DNA from 3 places in the Massilia sp. KIM genome. Region 3 is predicted to be linked to each of the others. Evidence: predicted binding sites of a transcription regulator. Region 3 holds the regulator's gene; each other region holds the start of a gene.
The links. Region 3 encodes FNR, which switches genes on or off when oxygen is low (the NO sensors DNR and NnrR bind a similar motif). Its sites were predicted from a motif close to TTGATNNNNATCAA; they were not measured.

Region 1: a site for FNR is predicted at 2,773-2,786, ahead of B0920_RS07830 (universal stress protein). Genes of this name have one in related genera too.
Region 2: a site for FNR is predicted at 4,601-4,614, ahead of B0920_RS23895 (OmpW family protein). Genes of this name have one in related genera too.

The regions. Positions count from the first base shown of each region.
Region 1 covers NZ_MVAD01000001.1:1,820,988-1,827,285, reverse strand. Annotated here, with positions in the region: gene B0920_RS07835 (alpha/beta hydrolase) at 25-1,794, opposite strand; gene B0920_RS07830 (universal stress protein) at 1,796-2,644, opposite strand; tRNA gene B0920_RS07825 (tRNA-Leu) at 3,259-3,345, opposite strand; gene B0920_RS07820 (hypothetical protein) at 3,519-4,313, shown strand; gene B0920_RS07815 (penicillin acylase family protein) at 4,339-6,298, shown strand, end outside.
Region 2 covers NZ_MVAD01000004.1:285,028-291,325, forward strand. Annotated here, with positions in the region: gene atpD (F0F1 ATP synthase subunit beta) at 1-607, shown strand, start outside; gene B0920_RS23865 (F0F1 ATP synthase subunit epsilon) at 635-1,057, shown strand; gene B0920_RS23870 (hypothetical protein) at 1,561-1,923, shown strand; gene B0920_RS23875 (PEP-CTERM sorting domain-containing protein) at 1,928-2,560, opposite strand; gene B0920_RS23880 (peptidoglycan recognition family protein) at 2,744-3,364, opposite strand; gene B0920_RS23885 (CoA-binding protein) at 3,488-3,910, shown strand; gene B0920_RS23890 (glutathione peroxidase) at 3,973-4,569, shown strand; gene B0920_RS23895 (OmpW family protein) at 4,691-5,302, shown strand; gene pabB (aminodeoxychorismate synthase component I) at 5,299-6,298, opposite strand, start outside.
Region 3 covers NZ_MVAD01000001.1:599,844-606,141, reverse strand. Annotated here, with positions in the region: gene B0920_RS02915 (molecular chaperone) at 1-433, opposite strand, end outside; gene B0920_RS02910 (DUF2474 domain-containing protein) at 509-664, opposite strand; gene cydB (cytochrome d ubiquinol oxidase subunit II) at 664-1,683, opposite strand; gene B0920_RS02900 (cytochrome ubiquinol oxidase subunit I) at 1,688-3,142, opposite strand; gene fnr (fumarate/nitrate reduction transcriptional regulator Fnr) at 3,389-4,153, shown strand; gene B0920_RS02890 (AraC family transcriptional regulator) at 4,174-4,980, shown strand; gene B0920_RS02885 (DMT family transporter) at 5,040-5,957, shown strand; gene B0920_RS02880 (MgtC/SapB family protein) at 6,103-6,298, shown strand, end outside.

The DNA.
Region 1 (6,298 bases), 1.2 Mb from region 3:
CGGCGCCTTCGGGGCGCGGGTGCGCTAGGGCTGGAGGACGTAGCGGCCGGGCGCGGGCGGCGCGTCCGGCATGGGCGGCGGCGGGTCCACCTGCCCGCCGGCATGGCGCGCCAGCCAGGCTTCCCAGGCCGGCCACCAGCTGCCTTCGACCTGCTCGGTGTCCGCCTGCCAGCGCCCCGGATCGATATAGGGGTCGGCGTGGGCGTGCACGCTCATCTGGTAGCTGCGGTGTTCGGTGCCGGGCGGCGAGACCACGCCCGCATTGTGGCCGCCGGAGGTGAGGGCGAAGGTGACCTCGGTGTCGCTCAACGGAATGATCTTGTAGACCGAGCGCCAGGGCGCCACGTGGTCGGTCAGGGTGCCCACCGCGAAGATGGGGGCCGAGATGTCGGTCAGGGCCACCGGCCGGCCGCCGACCAGGTAGCGCGCGCTGGCCAGGCTGTTGCGCAGGAATAGCTTGTGCAGGTACTCGGAATGCATGCGGTAGGGCATGCGGGTGGCGTCGGCGTTCCAGGACATCAGGTCGTTCTCGCGGTCCGGCAGGTCGAGCAGGTAGTGGCGCAGGCGGCGCGACCAGATCAGGTCGTTCGAGCGCAGCAACTGGAAGGCGCCGGCCATCTGGCGGGTGTCGAGGTAGCCCTGCTGCCACATGCTGGCCTCGAGGAAGGCGACCTGGCTGTCGTCGATGAAGAGCGAGAGCTCGCCCGGTTCGGTGAAGTCGACCTGGGCCGCCAGCAGGGTCATGCTGGACAGGCGCCGGTCGTGGTCGCGCGCCATCGCCGCGGCGGCGATCGCGAGCAGGGTGCCGCCGAGGCAATAGCCGGCTGCATTGATGTGCTCGGCCCCGGTCTGCTCGCTCACGGCGTCGATGGCGGCCATCACGCCCAGGCGCCGGTAGTCCTCCATGGAAAGTTCCCGGTCGCCGGCCTGGGGATTCTTCCAGGACACCATGTAGACGGTATGCCCGTGCTCGACCAGGTAGCGCACCAGCGAATTGTGGGGCGAGAGGTCGAGGATGTAGTACTTCATGATCCAGGCCGGCACGATCAGGAGCGGGACCGCGTGCACGGTGGGCGTGACGGGGTCGTAGCGCAGCAGTTCGATCAGGCCGTTCGACATGACCACCTTGCCCGGCGTGACCGCGACTTCGCGCCCGGGCCGGTAGGTGGGAGGACGGCGCTGGCCGGACAGGGCCTCGCGCGTGTCGCGCGCTGCGCGCAGGAAGCCGTTGAGCAGGTTCATGCCGCCGCTCTCGAAGCAGGCGTGCAGGACCACGGGATTGGTGCTGACGAAATTCGAAGGCGCCACGCAGTCGAGCAACTGGCGGGCGACGAAGGTGACCACGTCGGCGTGGTGGGGCGACATCCCGCGCACCCCGGCGGTGGCCCGGTGCCACCACTGCTGGTTGAGCAGGAAGCCCTGGCTCAGCTGGTGCCAGGGCCATTGCTGCCAGGGCGGCTCGGAAAAGCGCTTGTCCTGGGCCAGCGGCCGCACCAGGTCGGGGTTCGAGCCGCTCGCATAGACCAGCCAGCGCTGGACGTTCGACAGCCCCTGGGTCAGCAGTTCGGCCTGCTTGTCGGGCGAGAGCATCAGGTGGCAAGCCCAGTCGAACCAGGCGGCGCCCAGCGCCGCCGGCGAGATATTGCCGGTGAGGCGACCGAGCCAGGCTGACAGCGCCAGGTCGGCCCAGGCGTGCCCGACCTCGGCCTCGGGGTAGCGCGGCCGCACGCCCTGCCAGGAACTGCCTTCCAGCTTGGGCGCGGCGGCCGTGTCGAGACGGGTGTCGGGCGCCATGTCAGTGCGCGGTCAGGAGCGGGACGGGACAGCGCGCCAGCAGGGCGCGGGTGACGCCGCCCAGCACCAGCTCGCGGTAGCGGCTGTGGCCGAAAGCCCCGGTGACCATGAGGCAGGCGTCGTGCTCGCGGGCCAGGCGCAGCAGGGCGTCGCCGGTGCTCTCGCGGGTGCGCTCCAGCACCACCTCGACCTTCAGGCCGTGGCGGGCCAGGTGCAGGGCCATGTCGGCGCCCGGTTCTTCGCCATGCAGGTCGGCCATGGTGTCGGGATTGACCAGCACCAGCTTGACCGAGGCGGCCTGGGCCAGCAGGGGCAGGGCGCCGGTCAGCGCGCGGATCGCCTGCACGCTGCCGTCCCAGCCGACCACGGCGTTGCGGGTGAAGGGCTGGTCGGGCCAGGCGGGCGGGATCACCAGCACCGGACGGGCGCCGTGCAGGGCGACGTATTCGGGCAGGCCGCGCACCCGGGCCGGCAGGCCGGGCACGGGCACCGATTCGGCGTCGCGGCTGACCACGACCAGGTCGGCGTAGCGGCTTTCGAGCAGCAGGGCGTAGCGCACGTCGTCCTCGATCATGCGGGTCTCGCGCGACTCCACCCCCAGGCGTTCGAGCGCGGCCTCGAACTGGCGCAGGCGCTCCTGCACGGTTTCGCGCACGCCGTTGAAATCGGATTCCGGCATCATCGGCGCTCCCATCGAGCCGGTCAGCAGCGCGTAGTCGATCCAGGAAATGCCGGTGGAGGCGCTGCCGACGAGGTGGGCTCCGAAGTCCGCCGCCAGGCGCGCGGCGGCGCGCAGCCGGGCCTCCTGCTCTTCGCTGCCGTCGACGTGCACCACGATGGTCTTGTACATGGTCGTTCCCTTTCGTGTCAGTGAGCGGACCGGCGGGGCCGGTCGAGGAAGCCGGCGGGGACCCGATCTTGCTTGGATCGCCCTTACTCTTAATTTATTCCTTTGTCTGATCTGTGTCAGGAGACCGTTTGATTTAGATCAAAGAGCATGCGGATATTTGCTGAGATGGAGGGGAAAAGTCGCGAGAATTTCCCATGCAATGTCCGACGAGACTTACATGCTGACGGGGCATGGATTACCAGATTCTGCCCTTGTGCAGTGCTTCCCCAGCCCCATGTTGGAAACGTACCGGCGCGAGTGGTCGGTTCTCTTTGTGTCTCCATCTCAGCATGGCTGAGGATTCAGCCGCTGTCGGCTTCGACTGGCAGCGGCCTTTTTTTGCCCGGCGTGCTTAAGGGGCAGAGGCGCTGTTTCAAGGAGATAAGGCGTCAAGCGGCGCAGATAGGGCGAGCGGGGCAAAAAACGCTGATGGCAGGCCTTAGGGAGCGCAAAGCTGCGGTAGTGTTGCCGGTAGTGACCGGTTCCCAAGTCAATTTGTATAGGAATACAAACTACTGGGATATAGCGAACAATGTAGACAGATGATGCTGAGACTTGTCAGCATTAGCATGAGGTGGTGCCCGGAGCCGGAATCGAACCGGCACGCCATTTCTGGCAGGGGATTTTAAGTCCCCGGTGTCTACCAGTTTCACCATCCGGGCGGCGGGCCGCATTCTAGCACAGGCAATCTTCGGTCGGGTCGTTTTGACAAGCTTTCGGTCTTCGCAAAGCGGGGATGTATGGACAAGCTCTGCCGAAACTTTGGAAGGGAAGCAAGGATGGTGTAGCATGCACGGCGGTGCCTGGGAGCACCACCGAAGCACGAGGACCCCATTTGAACATCACGATCAACGACGAACTGCGATCCTTCGTCGACCCCCTGACCGACATCGAATACGCCGCCCTGGAACGCAGCCTGCTGGCCGAGGGCTGCCGTGACGCCCTGGTGCTGTGGGGCGACGTCCTGATCGACGGCCATAACCGCTACGAGATCTGCCGCAAGCACGGCATCGAATTCCGCACCGTCCAGAACCAGAGCTTCAAGTCGCTGGAGGACGTCATGCTGTGGATGATCGACAACCACCTGGCGCGCCGCAGCGTGTCCGATTTCCAGCGCGGCGTTCTGGCGCTGCGCAAGAAGGAGATCGTGGCCGCCCGCAAGACCGACGCGCCGGCGGTGGAGGAGGGCGACAAGAACGCCCCGGCCGACGACGGCTCTCCGCCCTGGAACACGCGCGAAGAGGTCGCACGCGCGGCCCGCGTGTCGAGCAACACCATCAGCCAGATCGAACGCATCCAGAAGACCGCCACGCCCCAACTGCGCGAAGCGGTGCGCCAGGGCACGATCTCGATCAACGCCGCCGCCAACGTCGCCCAGCTGCCCGAATCCGTGCAGATCGCCGCGGTGGCGGGCGGGCGCAAGGAATTGCAGCAGGCCGCGCGCCAGGTGCGCGAGCAGAAGATGGCCAGCCGCCCGCGCAAGGAAGCGCCGCCGCCGGAGGAGGGTGTCGACGAAGTCACGGCCCTGCGGGCCCAGGTGGCCGCGCTCAAGGACCGGGTGGCGAGCTTGCTCACCGAAAACGAAGTGCTGAAGCAGCGCCTGGCCGCGAGCGGCGCCCAGGACGCCTGACCCCATCCCACCAGGAGACCCCCGCATGCTCAGACCCCGCTTCCTCGCGCCCGCCGTGCTCGGCTGCGCCTTCCTTGGCGCCGGACTACCGGCCCAGGCCGAGACCCCGCCGCGCGAGCCTGCGGTCCGCCCCGCCGCGAGCGGCGCCGAGGTGGCGCGCTGGAAGAAGGCGGCGCGCCAGGTCACCATCTTGCGCGACAAGTGGGGCATCCCCCACGTGTTCGGCAAGACCGACGCCGACGCCGTGTTCGGCATGATCTACGCCCAGGCCGAGGACGATTTCAACCGGGTCGAACTCAATTACATCAACGCCATGGGCCGCCTGGCCGAGGTCGAGGGCGAAAAGGAAATCTGGCGCGATCTGCGCATGAAGCTTTATATCCAGCCCGAAGCCCTGAAGGCGAAGTACGCCGCCAGCCCGGCCTGGCTGAAGAAGCTGATGAACAGCTTCGCCGACGGCCTGAACTGGTATCTGTATACCCATCCCGAGGTCAAGCCCAGGCTGATCACCCGTTTCGAACCCTGGATGGCCCTGTCCTTCAGCGAGGGCAGCATCGGCGGCGACATCGAGTCGATCGACCTCAAGCAGCTCGAAGCCTTCTACGGCAAGCGGCCCCAGCTCGCGGCGCTGGACGCCGGGGCCAAGGCCGGGTTCGACCCCGAGCCGCGCGGCTCGAACGGTTTCGCCATCGCGCCGGCGCTCACCAAGGGCGGCCATGCGCTCCTGATGATCAACCCCCACACCTCCTTCTACTTCCGGCCGGAAGTGCACATGGTGAGCGAGGAGGGTCTGAACGCCTATGGCGCCGTGACCTGGGGCCAGTTCTTCATCTACCAGGGATTCAACGACAAGCTGGGCTGGATGCATACCTCGGGCGGTGGCGACGTCATCGACGAATACCTGGAAACCGTGGTCGAACGGGGCGGCAGCTTCTTCACGAAATACGGCGCGGGCGAGCGCCCGGTGCGTGCCACGCCCATCACCTTGCCCTACAGGCTGCCCTCGGGCGCCATGGCCAGCCGCACCGTCACCGCCTACTTCAGCCACCACGGCCCGGTGGTGCGCGAGCAGGACGGCAAGTGGGTGGCGGTGAAGATGATGGACGAGCCGCTCAAGGCCCTGACCCAGTCCTATACGCGGACCAAGGCCAGGGACTACCAGTCCTTCTACAAGGCGATGGAGTTGCGCACCAATTCCTCGAACAACACGGTGTACGCGGATGCCCAGGGCAATATCGCCTACTTCCACGGCAACTTCATCCCGCGCCGCGATCCGCGCTTCGACTGGAGCCGCCCGGTCGACGGCAGCAACCCGGCCACCGCCTGGAAGGGTCTGCACGAGATCAAGGAAACCATCACCCTGTTCAATCCGGCCAGCGGCTATATCTCGAACACGAACAATTGGCCCTTCAGCAGTTCCGGCGCCAGCAGCCCACGGCGCGCGGACTATCCTGACTACATGTGGTCGCTGCCCGAGAACGCGCGCGGACGCCACGCCGAGCGCGTGCTCAAGGACGCCCGGGACTTCACCATCGACAGCCTGATCGCGGCCGCCTACGACAGCCACCTGACGGCCTTCGAGCCGCTGCTGCCGCAACTGCTGCGCGATTACGATGCGCTGCCGGCCGGCGACGCCCGCAAGGCGGCGCTGGCCGAGCCGGTCGCGGCCCTGCGCGCCTGGGACCTGCGCTATGCGGTCGATTCGGTGCCGACCTCGCTCGCCATCTACTGGGGCCAGGAAATGGTGGCCGAGCACGGCGCGCGCGCCCGCGCCCAAGCCACGTCGGCCGTCGATTTCATCACCGAGAAGCTGAACGCCGAAGAGCGCCTGGCCGCCTTCGGCCGCGCGCTCGACAAGCTGGGCCGGGACTTCGGGACCTGGCGCACGCCCTGGGGAGAGATCAACCGCTTCCAGCGCATCAGCGGCGAGGTCGACCAGCAGTACGACGACGCCAAGCCGAGCTACCCGGTGGCCTTCGCGTCGG
Region 2 (6,298 bases), on a different contig from region 3:
TATGCCGTCGGCGGTGGGTTACCAGCCGACTCTGGCCGAAGAAATGGGCCGCCTGCAAGAGCGCATCACCTCGACCAAGACCGGTTCGATCACCTCGATCCAGGCCGTGTACGTCCCTGCGGACGACTTGACCGACCCGTCGCCGGCAACCACCTTCGCCCACCTGGACTCGACCGTCGTTCTGTCGCGTGACATCGCCTCGCTGGGTATCTACCCGGCAGTCGACCCGCTCGACTCGACCTCGCGCCAGCTGGACCCGCTGGTCGTCGGTGAAGAGCACTACAACACCGCGCGCGCCGTGCAGGGCACCCTGCAGCGCTACAAGGAACTGCGCGACATCATCGCGATTCTGGGCATGGACGAACTGGCGCCGGAAGACAAGCTGGTCGTGGCACGCGCCCGTAAGATGCAGCGTTTCCTGTCGCAGCCTTTCCACGTCGCTGAAGTGTTCACCGGCTCGCCGGGCAAGTACGTTTCGCTGAAGGACACGATCAAGGGCTTCAAGATGATCGCGTCGGGCGAACTGGACCACCTGCCGGAGCAGGCCTTCTACATGGTCGGCACCATCGAGGAAGCCATCGAGAAAGCCAAGAAACTGGCTGCCTAAGCTGGCTTCTTAACCTGAAGGACAGACATGGCAAACACTATTCACGTGGACGTGGTCTCGGCAGAGGAGCAGATCTTCTCCGGCGAGGCCGAATTCGTCGCGTTGCCGGGTGAAGCGGGTGAGCTGGGTATCTACCCGAAGCACACTCCGCTGATCACCCGCATCAGGCCGGGTGCTGTGCGTATTCAGGTTGCCGGCGGTGGCGAAGAGTTCGTCTTCGTCGCCGGCGGTATCCTCGAAGTGCAGCCGAACGCCGTGACCGTGCTGGCCGACACCGCGATCCGCGGTAGCGACCTGGACGAAGCCAAGGCGCAGGAAGCCAAGCGCAAGGCGGAAGAGCTGATGCTGAACAAGGAATCGCAGATCGACTACGCGAAAGCCCAGGCCGAAATGGCCGCGGCGATCGCGCAGCTGGCGGCGATCCAGAAGCTGCGTTCGAAAGGCCGTTGAGCTTCGCTGCTCGGCGACTCCAGCCGGTAGTTTAGTTAGCAATACCACGTCGTCCCCGGCCTCGGCGGCCCCCTTGGCGGGGATCCAAGTTTGCAAGCGTTTCGTTGACGCGAACAGAACTTGGGTCCCCGCCAAGGGGGCCGCCGAGGCCGGGGACGACGTTATTGTGCTCGGCGACTCCTGCCGCTAGTTTAGTTAGCAATACCACGTTGTCCCCGGCCTCGGCGGCCCCCTTTGCGGGGATCCAAGTACAGCAAGTGTTATCGCGATGCTTGCAAACTTGGGTCCCCGCCTCCGCGGGGACGACGTTTTCACTTTTGCGGCCGAAAACGGTTTGTTGCGCGGCCGGCGTCAGGATTCGCGTGGCCGGGCTTTGTTTCGAGGGGGACGCTGCAGTTGCTCATACCGCCAGGGCGTTTATCGGCAGCATTGTGGCCAGGCGCACTGTGGCTTGTCCGGGTTTCAGCTACCATGGCTCTTCAAGCATCCCCTGCGAGTCGACCATGAGCACCCCTCCCGCACCTGGCGAAGAAAACCACGCAAGCAAGGAAGCATCGTTCGGCCAAACCCTGTACCGCTTCCTGTTTTTCGACTGGTTGTTCCGCGACGTGAACGCCGCGCGCGACCTGTTCGAGCGCCATGCGGCGCGCCAGCACAACCAGCGCATGAGCCGCTACCTGCCGGTCTACCTGCGCCGCTGGTCCTTCCTGGCGGCTTTCGACTTCACCCTGGGATTGCTGTTCGAGCGCGTGCTGCAGGCGACCCTGATGTCGGCCTGGTTCTTCACCTGGTCCTGCGTCACCCTGACGGGCATGGTGGTGATCACCGTGGTCTGGCTCTTCCTGTCCTCGGCAAGGCTGTCCTAGGGCCTCAGGCGCGGGCAGGCTCGCGTCGGCGCCGCCACAGCAGGGCGCCCAGGCCGGCGAGCGCCATGGCGCCCATGCCGGGCTCGGGCACCGGGCTGGTGACCTGCACCGAGCTCGCGATCGCGTTGGCATCCATCTGCCATGAGCCTGGCGCATCCGGGTTGCCCGGATAGGTCTGGATACGCAAATACCCCGGCACTCCGCCGCCTGCGCCGGCATCGCGCGGCGCCAGCGGCGATTCCGTGAGACCGCCGGGGAAGGCATGCGACAGGCTGACCGAGACGTCGTAGCCGCCGTAGGAGAAGTCGACTTCGTGGAGGTAGCCGTACTGCCCGGTCTGCAGATAGCCGGCATCGCCTTGCCAGGGAGCGGTGGCGTATTCGAAGGTCTTATCGCCGATGGTGAGCGTCACCGCGACCGGGATGCCGTAACCGCTGACGCGCTGGCCGCTGTCGAAAATCGTATCGACCTCGCTGTCCCAGCTCGAGCGGATGACCAGCTCGTAGGGTAGCTGGCCGGCGCTCGCGTCGAAGCCGAAGTCCAGGTGCTCGAGCACCAGCCAGTCGGTATCCATCATGCCGCTCGCGCGCGACACGATCTCGGTGGGCGCGGCGAACGCCGCGAGAGGAAGGGCCAAGAGACCTGCACACAACTGCCTTGCGAGCGACGCCATGATGTTCTCCCGGTTACTCTCCCGATTGCCAGCCACGGCAGTATAGGCAGCTGTCGCGTCAGCGCGGCGCACGAATGGAGCGGCCCCCTGGGCAGGTAATGGAAGCAGTAAGCGCTAACTCAGCAGTATCCGCCCGACCGCCGGGGATCAGTCGCGCGCCTGCTCCGCGGCCAGCTTCAGCGCCACCTTGTGCCGGAAATAGTCTTCCTTCACATACCGGTACAGGTTCGCGCCAGGGCACACCGTCTTGTCCGAGTGGTCGCGGTGGCTGCGAATATCGTCCAGCGACACCCCGTACTTCCTGGCCAGCATCGCCATGACATTGACTACCGCATCGAGCTGCTGCTGGTTGGGCTCGACCTCCTCGAAATTACCCACCACCTCGATCAGCGCGTGCCCGGCCGGGTCGTATTCGGTATTGGTATCCCCGGCGAACTCGATCGGGCGCGCCGCGTACACCTTGCCCTCGAGGTCGATCACGTAGTGATAGGGGATGTCGAGCCAGCCCTTGGTGGTGCGCGACCAGGTCTGCAGGCGGCGCAGGTAAGCCTGGGGATCGGTGCCGGGCCGGAAGGGCTCGCCCTGGTGGTGCAGGGTGATGTGGGTGATCGCATGACGCCGCGCCTTGGCGGCATCCGCCGGGGTGCCGCCCCAGGCGGCCACCGGCACGATGGCGTTCTCGACCTCGCGCAGGGACGGGTCGGCGCGGACGGCGGAAGTGGCGAGGAGGGCGGCGGCGAGGAAACAGGACAGGGCGGGCAGGCGCATGGCGGACTCGAAAACGGACGAGCCCGCATCTTTTCACGATTCGGTCCGGCGCGCCAGCATGCGCACCCGGATGATGTGAACCTGATAAGCTAGCGCCAACAATAGAACACTACACCATCGACCATGAGAAGCATCGCCCAGATTCTCCACGAGAGCAAAATCATCGCCATCGTCGGCATGTCCAACAAGCCTGACCGGGCCAGCAACGAAGTCGGCGCCTACCTCAAGCAGGCCGGATACCAGATCATCCCCATCAACCCGAGCTATGCCGGCCAGACCATCCACGACGAGACCGTCTACGCCAGCCTGCAGGAAGCCGCCGACGCCCTGGCCTCGAGCGGCCAGCGAATCGACATCGTCGACTGCTTCCGCAAGTCCGAAGACATCCCGCCGGTCGCGCGCGAAGCCATCGCCGTGCGGGCCGGCTGCCTGTGGATGCAGCTCGACATCGAGAACCAGGCCGCGGCCGACCTGGCGCGCGCCGCCGGCCTCGACGTGGTCATGAACCGCTGCATCAAGATCGAACACCGCAGCCTGCAAGACTGAGCCATTCCAGGGCGGAAGGCTTGCGCTACAATCATGCGCACCTCTCTTCGTGGAACACGCTCATGACCAAGCTCTTCGCTCTCGCCATCGCGACGGCCGCCGCCGTCCTCACCCAGCCGGCCATGGCCCAGGCCCAGACCGGCGCCAGCGCCGCGCCGGCCGCCATGCGCCCGGTCGGCTGCCCGGCCGTCCTCAAGCACAACTTCAAGCGCCTGCAGGACGAGGCCCCCCAGGACCTGTGCCAGTACGCCGGCAAGGTGGTGCTGGTGGTGAACACCGCCAGCTACTGTGGCTTCACCAAGCAGTACGAGGGCCTGGAGCGGATCTTCGCGAAGTACAACGGCCGCGGCTTCGTGGTGCTGGGCTTCCCGTCCAACGACTTCGGCCAGCAGGAACCGGGCAACGCCAAGGAAATCGCCGACCTGTGCTTCAACACCTATGGCGTGAAGTTCCCGATGTTCGCCAAGAGCTCGGTCAAGGGCGAGGCCGCCAATCCGCTGCACGCCAGCCTGGCGAAGATCACCGGCCAGGAACCGAAATGGAACTTCACCAAGTACCTGATCGGCCGCGACGGCAAGGTGATCGGCCATTTCCCGAGCAAGGTCACGCCTGAAGACAGTCAGCTGGTTGGCAAAATCGAACAGGCCCTCGCGATGTAATTTTTATGACCACACTATCAGTGTGGTTATTTTGATCTGCATCAACGTTTTTTTTGCGTCGCATCAATAAGCTTACCCATGTCGAAGATGACATGTAGAAAGGTAAGAAGAAATGAAAGCGATGACGAAAAACCTGTTGCTGCTCTTGAGCGCCGCGGCCTGCGTGGCCCCTTTCCAGGCCCTGGCCCAGGAAAGCCCCTGGCTGCTGCGAGGCCGCGCCGTCCACATCGATCCCGTGAACCATGCGAGCCCGATCGGCGGCGCCGGCAACGCCGACCGCATCGAGGTCAGCAGCAAGACCATCCCCGAAGTCGATATCAGCTACTTCATCACGCCCCACATCGCGGCCGAGCTGGTGCTGACCTATCCACAGAAGCACAGCGTCAGGCTTGATGGCCAGCGCATCGGCTCCTTCCGCCACCTGCCGCCGACCCTGAGCCTGCAATACCACTTCCAGCCCGGCGCCGCCTTCAACCCCTACGTCGGCCTGGGCCTCAACTACACCCGCATCTCGAAGGTCAGGCTGCTGGAAGGCTTGTGCGAGCTCGAGAACGACAGCTGGGGCGCCTCGGTGGGCGCGGGTGTCGACTATCGCCTGAACGAGCGCTGGTCGCTCAATGTGGACGTGAAGAAGCTGCAGATCCGCAGTGACGTGTTCGTCGGCGGGGCCAAGATCAGCAAGCTGAAAGTCGATCCGGTCCTGTTCGGAGTCGGTGTCGGCTACCGCTTCTAAGACGCATCGAGCGCCAGCACGGCGCGCAGCGGGCCGCGCAGGGCGTTGCACACCACGATGTCCTCGGCCTGGGCCAGCATCTCGCGCGTGATCACGCGCTCGCTCGCATGCCAGGCGGGCGCGTCCAGCATCACGCGCCGCATTACGCCCGGCAGCACGCCGGACGAAAGCGGCGGCGTGAACCACAGCATGCCGAAGCGCAGGAACACGTTGCTGCGCCCGCCCTCGGTCAGTTCTCCCCGTTCGTTGAAGAACAGCGCGTCGAAGGCGCCATGCGCCTCGGCCGCCTTCCAGGCCGCGTCGTAGCGGCTGCGGATGCTGGTCTTGTGGCGCAGGAAGAGGTCGTGCGAACTGGTCGGCTCGGGCGCCAGCACCACCGTCACCGGTTCGCGCAGTTCGGCCAGCGGGCCGGAGCGCAGTTGCAGCCCGTGCGCATGCGAAGCGGCCATGCGCAGGCGGAACAGCTGCCCGGGTGGCAGGGACAGGCAGGCGTCGAGCAGCATGCGGCGCGCCTCTTCGCGCTCAAAGGGCAGGCCGAAGTAGGCGCAGGAGGCTTCGATGCGGTCCAGGTGCTGGTCGAGATGGCGCGGGCCGTCGTCCCAGGAGGCGCGCAGGGTCTCGAAGACCTCGAACTCGTTGCGCAAGCCGGTCAGGAAGCGCGCCTTGAGCCGGCATTCGGCGAATTCGGCCGCGGCGTCGCTGTCGTAGACGATGCCCGCGCCCACGCCCAGCTCCCCGCGCCGCACGCCGTTCGCCGGCGCCTCGAGCGCCAGGGTGCGGATCGGCACCGACAGGCAGAAGTCGCCGAAGCCCTGGTGCGCGCCGGGCGCGGGCGGATCGAACCAGCCGATCGCGCCGGTGTAGATGCCGCGCGCGTCCGGTTCCAGCTCGTGGATGATCTCCATCGTGCGGCGCTTGGGCGCGCCGGTGATCGAGCCGCAGGGGTAGAGGGCGGCGAAGATCTGTTCGAGCGTCGCGTCCGGGCGCAGTTCGGCC
Region 3 (6,298 bases):
CGAATTCGCCCGCCCCGCGCACCCGCGCCAGCTGCAGGCGGGCGAGGTCGGCGCGCAAGGCGGCCAGCGGCGCGTCGTTCAGGTAGCCGGACAGGTAGCGCGAGCCATAGGGGTTCACCGAAGGCGTGCCGACGGCGACGAAGAGCCGGTCGAATTCTTCCGCCACCGCCTGCGGGTCCATCACGCCGGACGCAAGCTGCAGGCGTTCCCAGCTTTGTTCGAGGGCCAGCTCGCCGCCCTGGGCCAGGATCGGATCGGCGTTCGCCAGGGCCTCGAGCAGGTCGGCGTCGGGGGCGGACAGCAGCAGGCGCGCCAGCAGCGCGTACAGGTCGGCCCTGGCCTGGTCCTCGGGGCTCAGGGGTGCGCCGACAGGCGTGGAAACAGGGACGCCTGAAAGAACAGGATCGAAGATCGGCGCGCTCGGATTGGACACTGTGCAGCTCTCCCGTGGCAAAGTTTTAAAAGAAGTGTATTCCTCCCGCACTTGGAACCGCGCACGCTAGGCTGCTCAGCGCATCCCCGCCAAGCGCATGATCATTCTCATCAGAAATGCTATCACTGCGAGGGTGCTCACGCCCCCTACCCAAAGGATGAGCAGCCACCCCACCCTTCGTGCCCACAGGCGCCGGCCCGCCCCCTGCTCCCCGGTCGGTCGGCGCGCCATCAGTGGTAGCCCGCGTCGGCCTTCACCTTGCCCCGGAACACCCAGTAGGACCAGCCGGTGTACATCAGGATGATGGGCAGGATGACCAGGGTGCCGACCAGGGTGAAGCCCTGGCTGGCGGGCGGCGAGGCGGCCTCCCAGATCGAGATCGAGGGCGGCACGATGTGCGGCCAGATGCTGATCGCCATGCCGGTGTAGCCGAGGAAGATCAGGCCGAGGGCCAGCACGAAGGGCTGGCGGAAAGGCAGGCGCCCGTCCTTGCCGGCCAGGGCGCGCAGCAGCAGGACCATGCACAGGAGGACCAGGATCGGCACCGGCGCCAGGAACACGATGTTCGGGAAGCTGAACCAGCGGTCGGCGACCGCCGGATCGCGCAGCGGGGTCCAGACGCTGACCACCGCGATCGCGCCGAGCAGCAGCAGGGCGAAGGGGCGCGCCACCTGGATCATGCGCGCCTGCAGCTCGCCCTCGGTCTTCATCACCAGCCAGGTGGCGCCCAGCAGGGTGTAGGCGATCATCACGCCGACGCCGGCCACCAGCGGGAAAGGCGCGAACCAGTCCAGCGGCCCGCCGGCGTAGCTGCGGCCCGAGACCGCGATCCCGTCGAGGAAGGCGCCCAGCGACACGCCCTGGAAGAAGCTGGCCGCCACCGAGCCGCCGATGAAGGCCTTGTCCCACAGGTGGCGCTCGTGCTCCTTGGCCTTGAAGCGGAATTCGAAGGCGACGCCGCGAAACACCAGGGCCACCAGCATCAGGATCAGGGGCAGGTAGAGCCCCGGGAGGATGATCGCGTAGGCCACCGGGAAGGCCGCCAGCAGCCCTTCCCCGCCCAGCACCAGCCAGGTCTCGTTGCCGTCCCAGACCGGGGCCACGGTGTTCATCATGGTGTCGCGGTCGCGCTTTTTCGGGGTGAAGGGAAACAGCATGCCGATCCCGAGGTCGAAGCCGTCCAGCAGCACGTACATGAAGACGGCGAAGAAGATGATCACGGCCCAGATGATGGAAAGGTCGATGCCCATGGCCTCAGCTCCTTGGCGGATGGTGGTCGGCGCCGCCGGCCGCGCCGCCGTCCTCGTCGTTCTTGACGTCGGCCGCCGACAGCGGCCGCATCGGCGTGCGTTCCTCGCCCGGCCCGCCCTCGGGCGCGCGGGCCAGTTCGAAGTGCTGGGGGCCTTTGCGTATCATGCGCAGCACGTAGGCGGTGCCGGCGCCGAACACGAACAGGTAGGCGACCACGAACAGCAGCAGGGTCAGGCCCAGGCTCGCGGCGCCGTGCGGCGACACCGCGTCGGCGGTGCGCAGCACCCCGTAGACCACCCACGGCTGGCGCCCGACCTCGGTGGTCACCCAGCCGGCCAGGATCGCCACCAGCCCGGCCGGCCCCATCCACAGGGCGAAGCGCAGGAACAGCCTGTGGCCGAACAGGCGCCCGCCGCGCCGCAGGAACAGGCTCCAGGCCCCGAGCGCGATCATGAGCAGGCCCAGGCCGACCATCAGGCGAAAGCTCCAGAACACGATCAGGGAATTCGGCCGGTCCTCGGGCGCGAAGTCCTTCAGCGCCGGGACCTGGCCGTCCAGGGTGTGGGTCAGGATGATGCTGCCCAGGTAGGGGATGCCGACCGCGTACTTGGTGCGTTCCTCTTCCATGTCCGGGATGCCGAACAGCAGCAGCGGCACCGCGTGCCCTGGCCGGTTCTCCCAGTGCCCTTCCATCGCCGCCAGCTTGGCCGGCTGGTGCTTCAGGGTATTCAGGCCATGGAAGTCGCCCACCACGGCCTGGATCGGCGCCACGATCAGCAGCATCCACATGGCCATCGACATCATCTTGCGCACCGCCGGATTGTCGCGCCCGCGCAGCAGGTGCCAGGCGGCCGAGCCGCCCACCAGCAGGGCGGTGGTGAGATAGGCCGCGATCACCATGTGCACCAGGCGGTAGGGAAACGAGGGGTTGAAGATGATCGCCAGCCAGTCCACCGGCACCATGCGCCCGCCCTCGATGGCATAGCCCTGCGGGGTCTGCATCCAGCTGTTGGCGCCCAGGATCCAGGTCGAGGAGATCAGCGTGCCGATCGCGACCATGCAGGTGGCCACGAAATGCAGCTCGCGCCCGACCCGGTTCCAGCCGAACAGCATCACGCCCAGGAAACCGGCTTCGAGGAAGAAGGCGGTCAGCACCTCGTAGGCGAGCAGCGGCCCCATCACGCTGCCGGCGAACTCGGACAAATAGCTCCAGTTGGTGCCGATCTGGTAGGCCATGACGATGCCCGAGACCACGCCCATGCCGAAGGTGACGGCGAAGATCTTGAGCCAGAAATGATAGAGGTCGACGAAGACCTGGCGCCCGGTGCGCAGCCAGCACAGTTCGAGCACGGCGAGATAGCTGGCCATGCCGATGGTGATTGCCGGAAACAGGATGTGGAAGGACATCGTGAACGCGAACTGGATTCGTGCCAGATCCAGGGCGGTGAAACCGAACATGGGCGCTCCTTCGCTCAGACCACGCTTGTGCATTCGCATCGCGTCCCGGCGAATCTAGCACGGCGTCCCCATGCGCACGTTTGGCCGGTGTCGAAACGGCATGCCAGACGGATCATCGTTCTGGAACCTGCACCCGAAACGCAACAAGATTCGGCCATTGCGGCCGGGCCGGGGCCTCCGGCCGACTTGTTCGCGGCGCGGCGGGTCTATAATCCAGACTCGCTCACAGACAGGACGCTCCACCCCATGACCCAGACCGTGTCGTTCAAGTCCGACCAGCCCGTCAATATCCAGGCCATCAAGGCAAGCTGCTCCGCCTGCAGCATGCACCAGCTGTGCCTGCCGATGGGGCTGGAAGACGCCGACATCAACCGCCTCGACCAGATCATCGGCCGCCGCCGCCGGCTCGAGCGCGACGAGCGCCTGTACCAGATGGGCGAGCCCTTCCGCAACCTGTACGCGGTGCGCTTCGGCCACTTCAAGACCTACCAGGTGAACGCGGCCGGCGAAGCCCAGATCACCGGCTTCCAGATGGCCGGCGAGCTGCTCGGCATGGACGCCATCAGCGGCAGCCACCATTGCGACGCGGTGGCCCTGGAAGACTCGGAAGTTTGCGAGATCCCCTTCTCGCGCCTGGAAGAACTGTTCGGCGAAGTGCCGGCCCTGCTGCGCCACTTCCACCGCATCATGAGCCAGGAGATCACGCGCGAGCAGAACGTCATGCTGCTGCTGGGTAACATGCGCGCCGAGCAGCGCTTCGCCGTGTTCCTGGTGAACCTGTCGGCGCGCTACGCCGCGCGCGGCTATTCGCCCAACGGCTTCCAGCTGCGCATGTCGCGCGAAGACATCGGCAACTACCTCGGCCTGACCATCGAAAGCGTCAGCCGCCTGCTGTCGCGCTTCAAGAAACAGGGCTGGATCGAGGTCGACAAGCGCGAAGTCAGGCTGCTCGATCCGGTCAAGCTCAAGGCGCTCGCGGCCGGCACCGACGTGTGCAGTCCGATGGCCTGAGGCGCCAGGGCGGACCGGCGATGAGCTCCCCTTCTCCGTTCGCGCTGCACCTGCGCAGCTACGGCGCGCTGGGCGACCCCGACCGCCATGCCTACGCCCAGCTGGTCCTGCCGCTGCGGGGCGGCCTTGCCCTCGAGATCGAAGGCCGCGCCGGCCGCCTCGACGCGCTGCGCGGCGCGCTGATCGCGCCCGGCGCCTGGCACGCGCAGGCCGGCGAGGCCGGCAACCAGTCCCTGATCCTCGACCTCGACGCCGGCGTGCTGGCGCGCGGCCCCTGGCAGCGCCTGCTGGAACGCCCCTTCCCCACCATCGGCCCGGCGGCCCGCAAGCTGGTCGAGTTCATGGGCATCGTGGGCGGCAGCGGCCCGGCCGCCACCGTGCAAGGCTGGGCCCCGCTGCTGCTCGACACCCTGGCCCAGGAAGCGCCCCAGCCGCTGTCGCGCCTGGCGGCCCTGACGGCGCGCATCGAGGCCGAGCCTGGCCTGCCCTGGGATGTGGAGCGGATGGCGCGCGTGGCGGGTCTCTCGGCCAGCCGCCTGCACGCCCTGTTCCGCGAAGAGCTGGGCGCCAGCCCGCGCGCCTGGCTGGCGGCGCGGCGGCTGGAACTGGCCTGCGCCTGGCTGGCCGGCAGCGCCCGTCCGATCGCCGACATCGCCCTGGCCGCCGGCTTCGCCGACCAGAGCGGCCTGACCCGCGCCATGCGCCTGGCGCTGGACACCACGCCGGCCGCTTATCGGCGCGCACATCGGCCTTCACATCGAAGCGCACATCGGAGCGCCGACCCGCACGCGGCCAACTCCGGCGAGCCTGTGCACAAAACGCAGTAGACGGCGCCAAGATATTTCTCTTCCCGGCGGCCAGAATCTCCACTTTCAGGAGATGCTTCATGGTCGTCAACAATACCCCGCTCGGCATCGGCGCGAGCATCCTGGCCGGGGCCCTGTGGGGCCTGGTCTTCCTGGCGCCCAAGCTGGCGCCGGGCTTCCTGCCGCTGCAGCTGTCCGCCGGGCGCTACCTGGCCTACGGCCTGGTGGCGGCGGTGCTGATCGCCCCCGCTTGGCGCCGCCTGCTGGGGCTGCTCGGCTGGCGCGAGTGGCGCGCCCTGCTCTTTCTCGCCTTCACCGGCAACATCATCTATTACGTGTTCCTCGCCACGGCGGTGCGGGAAGGCGGGGTGGCCATGCCTTCGCTGGTGATCGGCCTGCTGCCGATCGCGGTGACCCTTGTCGGCAGCCGCGAGCGCCATGCGCTGCCGCTGCGCCGCCTGGCGCCCTCCCTGCTGCTGAGCGCGGCGGGCCTGGCCTGCATCGGCTGGCAGTCGCTGTCCACGGGCGGGGTCGCTTCCCTGCTGGCCCTGGGCTGCGCCTTCGGCGCGCTGGTCTCCTGGACCATCTTCGCGGTCCACAACAGCCGCTGGCTGGCGCGCCTGGAGGGCGTGTCGGGCAACGAATGGAATCTGCTGGTCGGGGTGGTGACCGGCCTCGAGGCCCTGGTGCTGGCGGTGCCGGCCTTCGCGGGCGGCATGGGGAGCCACAGCGGCGCCCAGTGGCTGCATTTCGCCGGCCTGGTCACCAGCGTGGCCATCTGCTGCTCGATCCTCGGCAACGCCCTGTGGAATGTGGCCAGCCGGGTCCTGCCCCTGACCCTGGTGGGCCAGATGATCGTCTTCGAGACCCTGTTCGCCTCGCTCTACGGCTTCCTCTGGGAAGCGCGCTGGCCCGGCGCGCTGGAATGGGCCGCCATGGCCCTGCTGGTGGGCGGCGTGGTGGCCTGCGCCTCGGCCCACGCGCAGAAACAGGACTAGGCGTCTGCGCGGCCAGGCTCCTGCCCGCCAACATGGCGACAGCTCTGCCGTCAACTTGGCATCATGTCAGCAATAAGAACATTTTGGAGCGGACAAGGTGTGGTGGACACGTAGCTGGGCAACGGTCCAGCAGGAATTTTCTGATTTGGGCAATGTGGAAGACATCACCCGCATCGTGGTGCGCCTGCTGGTGGCCCTGGTGCTGGGCGGGCTGCTCGGCTACGAGCGAGAGCGGGTGGGCGCCTCGGCCGGCCTGCGCACCCACATGATGGTGTCGATGGGCTCGGCGCTCTTCGTGCTGATCCCGTTGCAGGCGGGCATGGAAGTCTCGGACCTGTCGC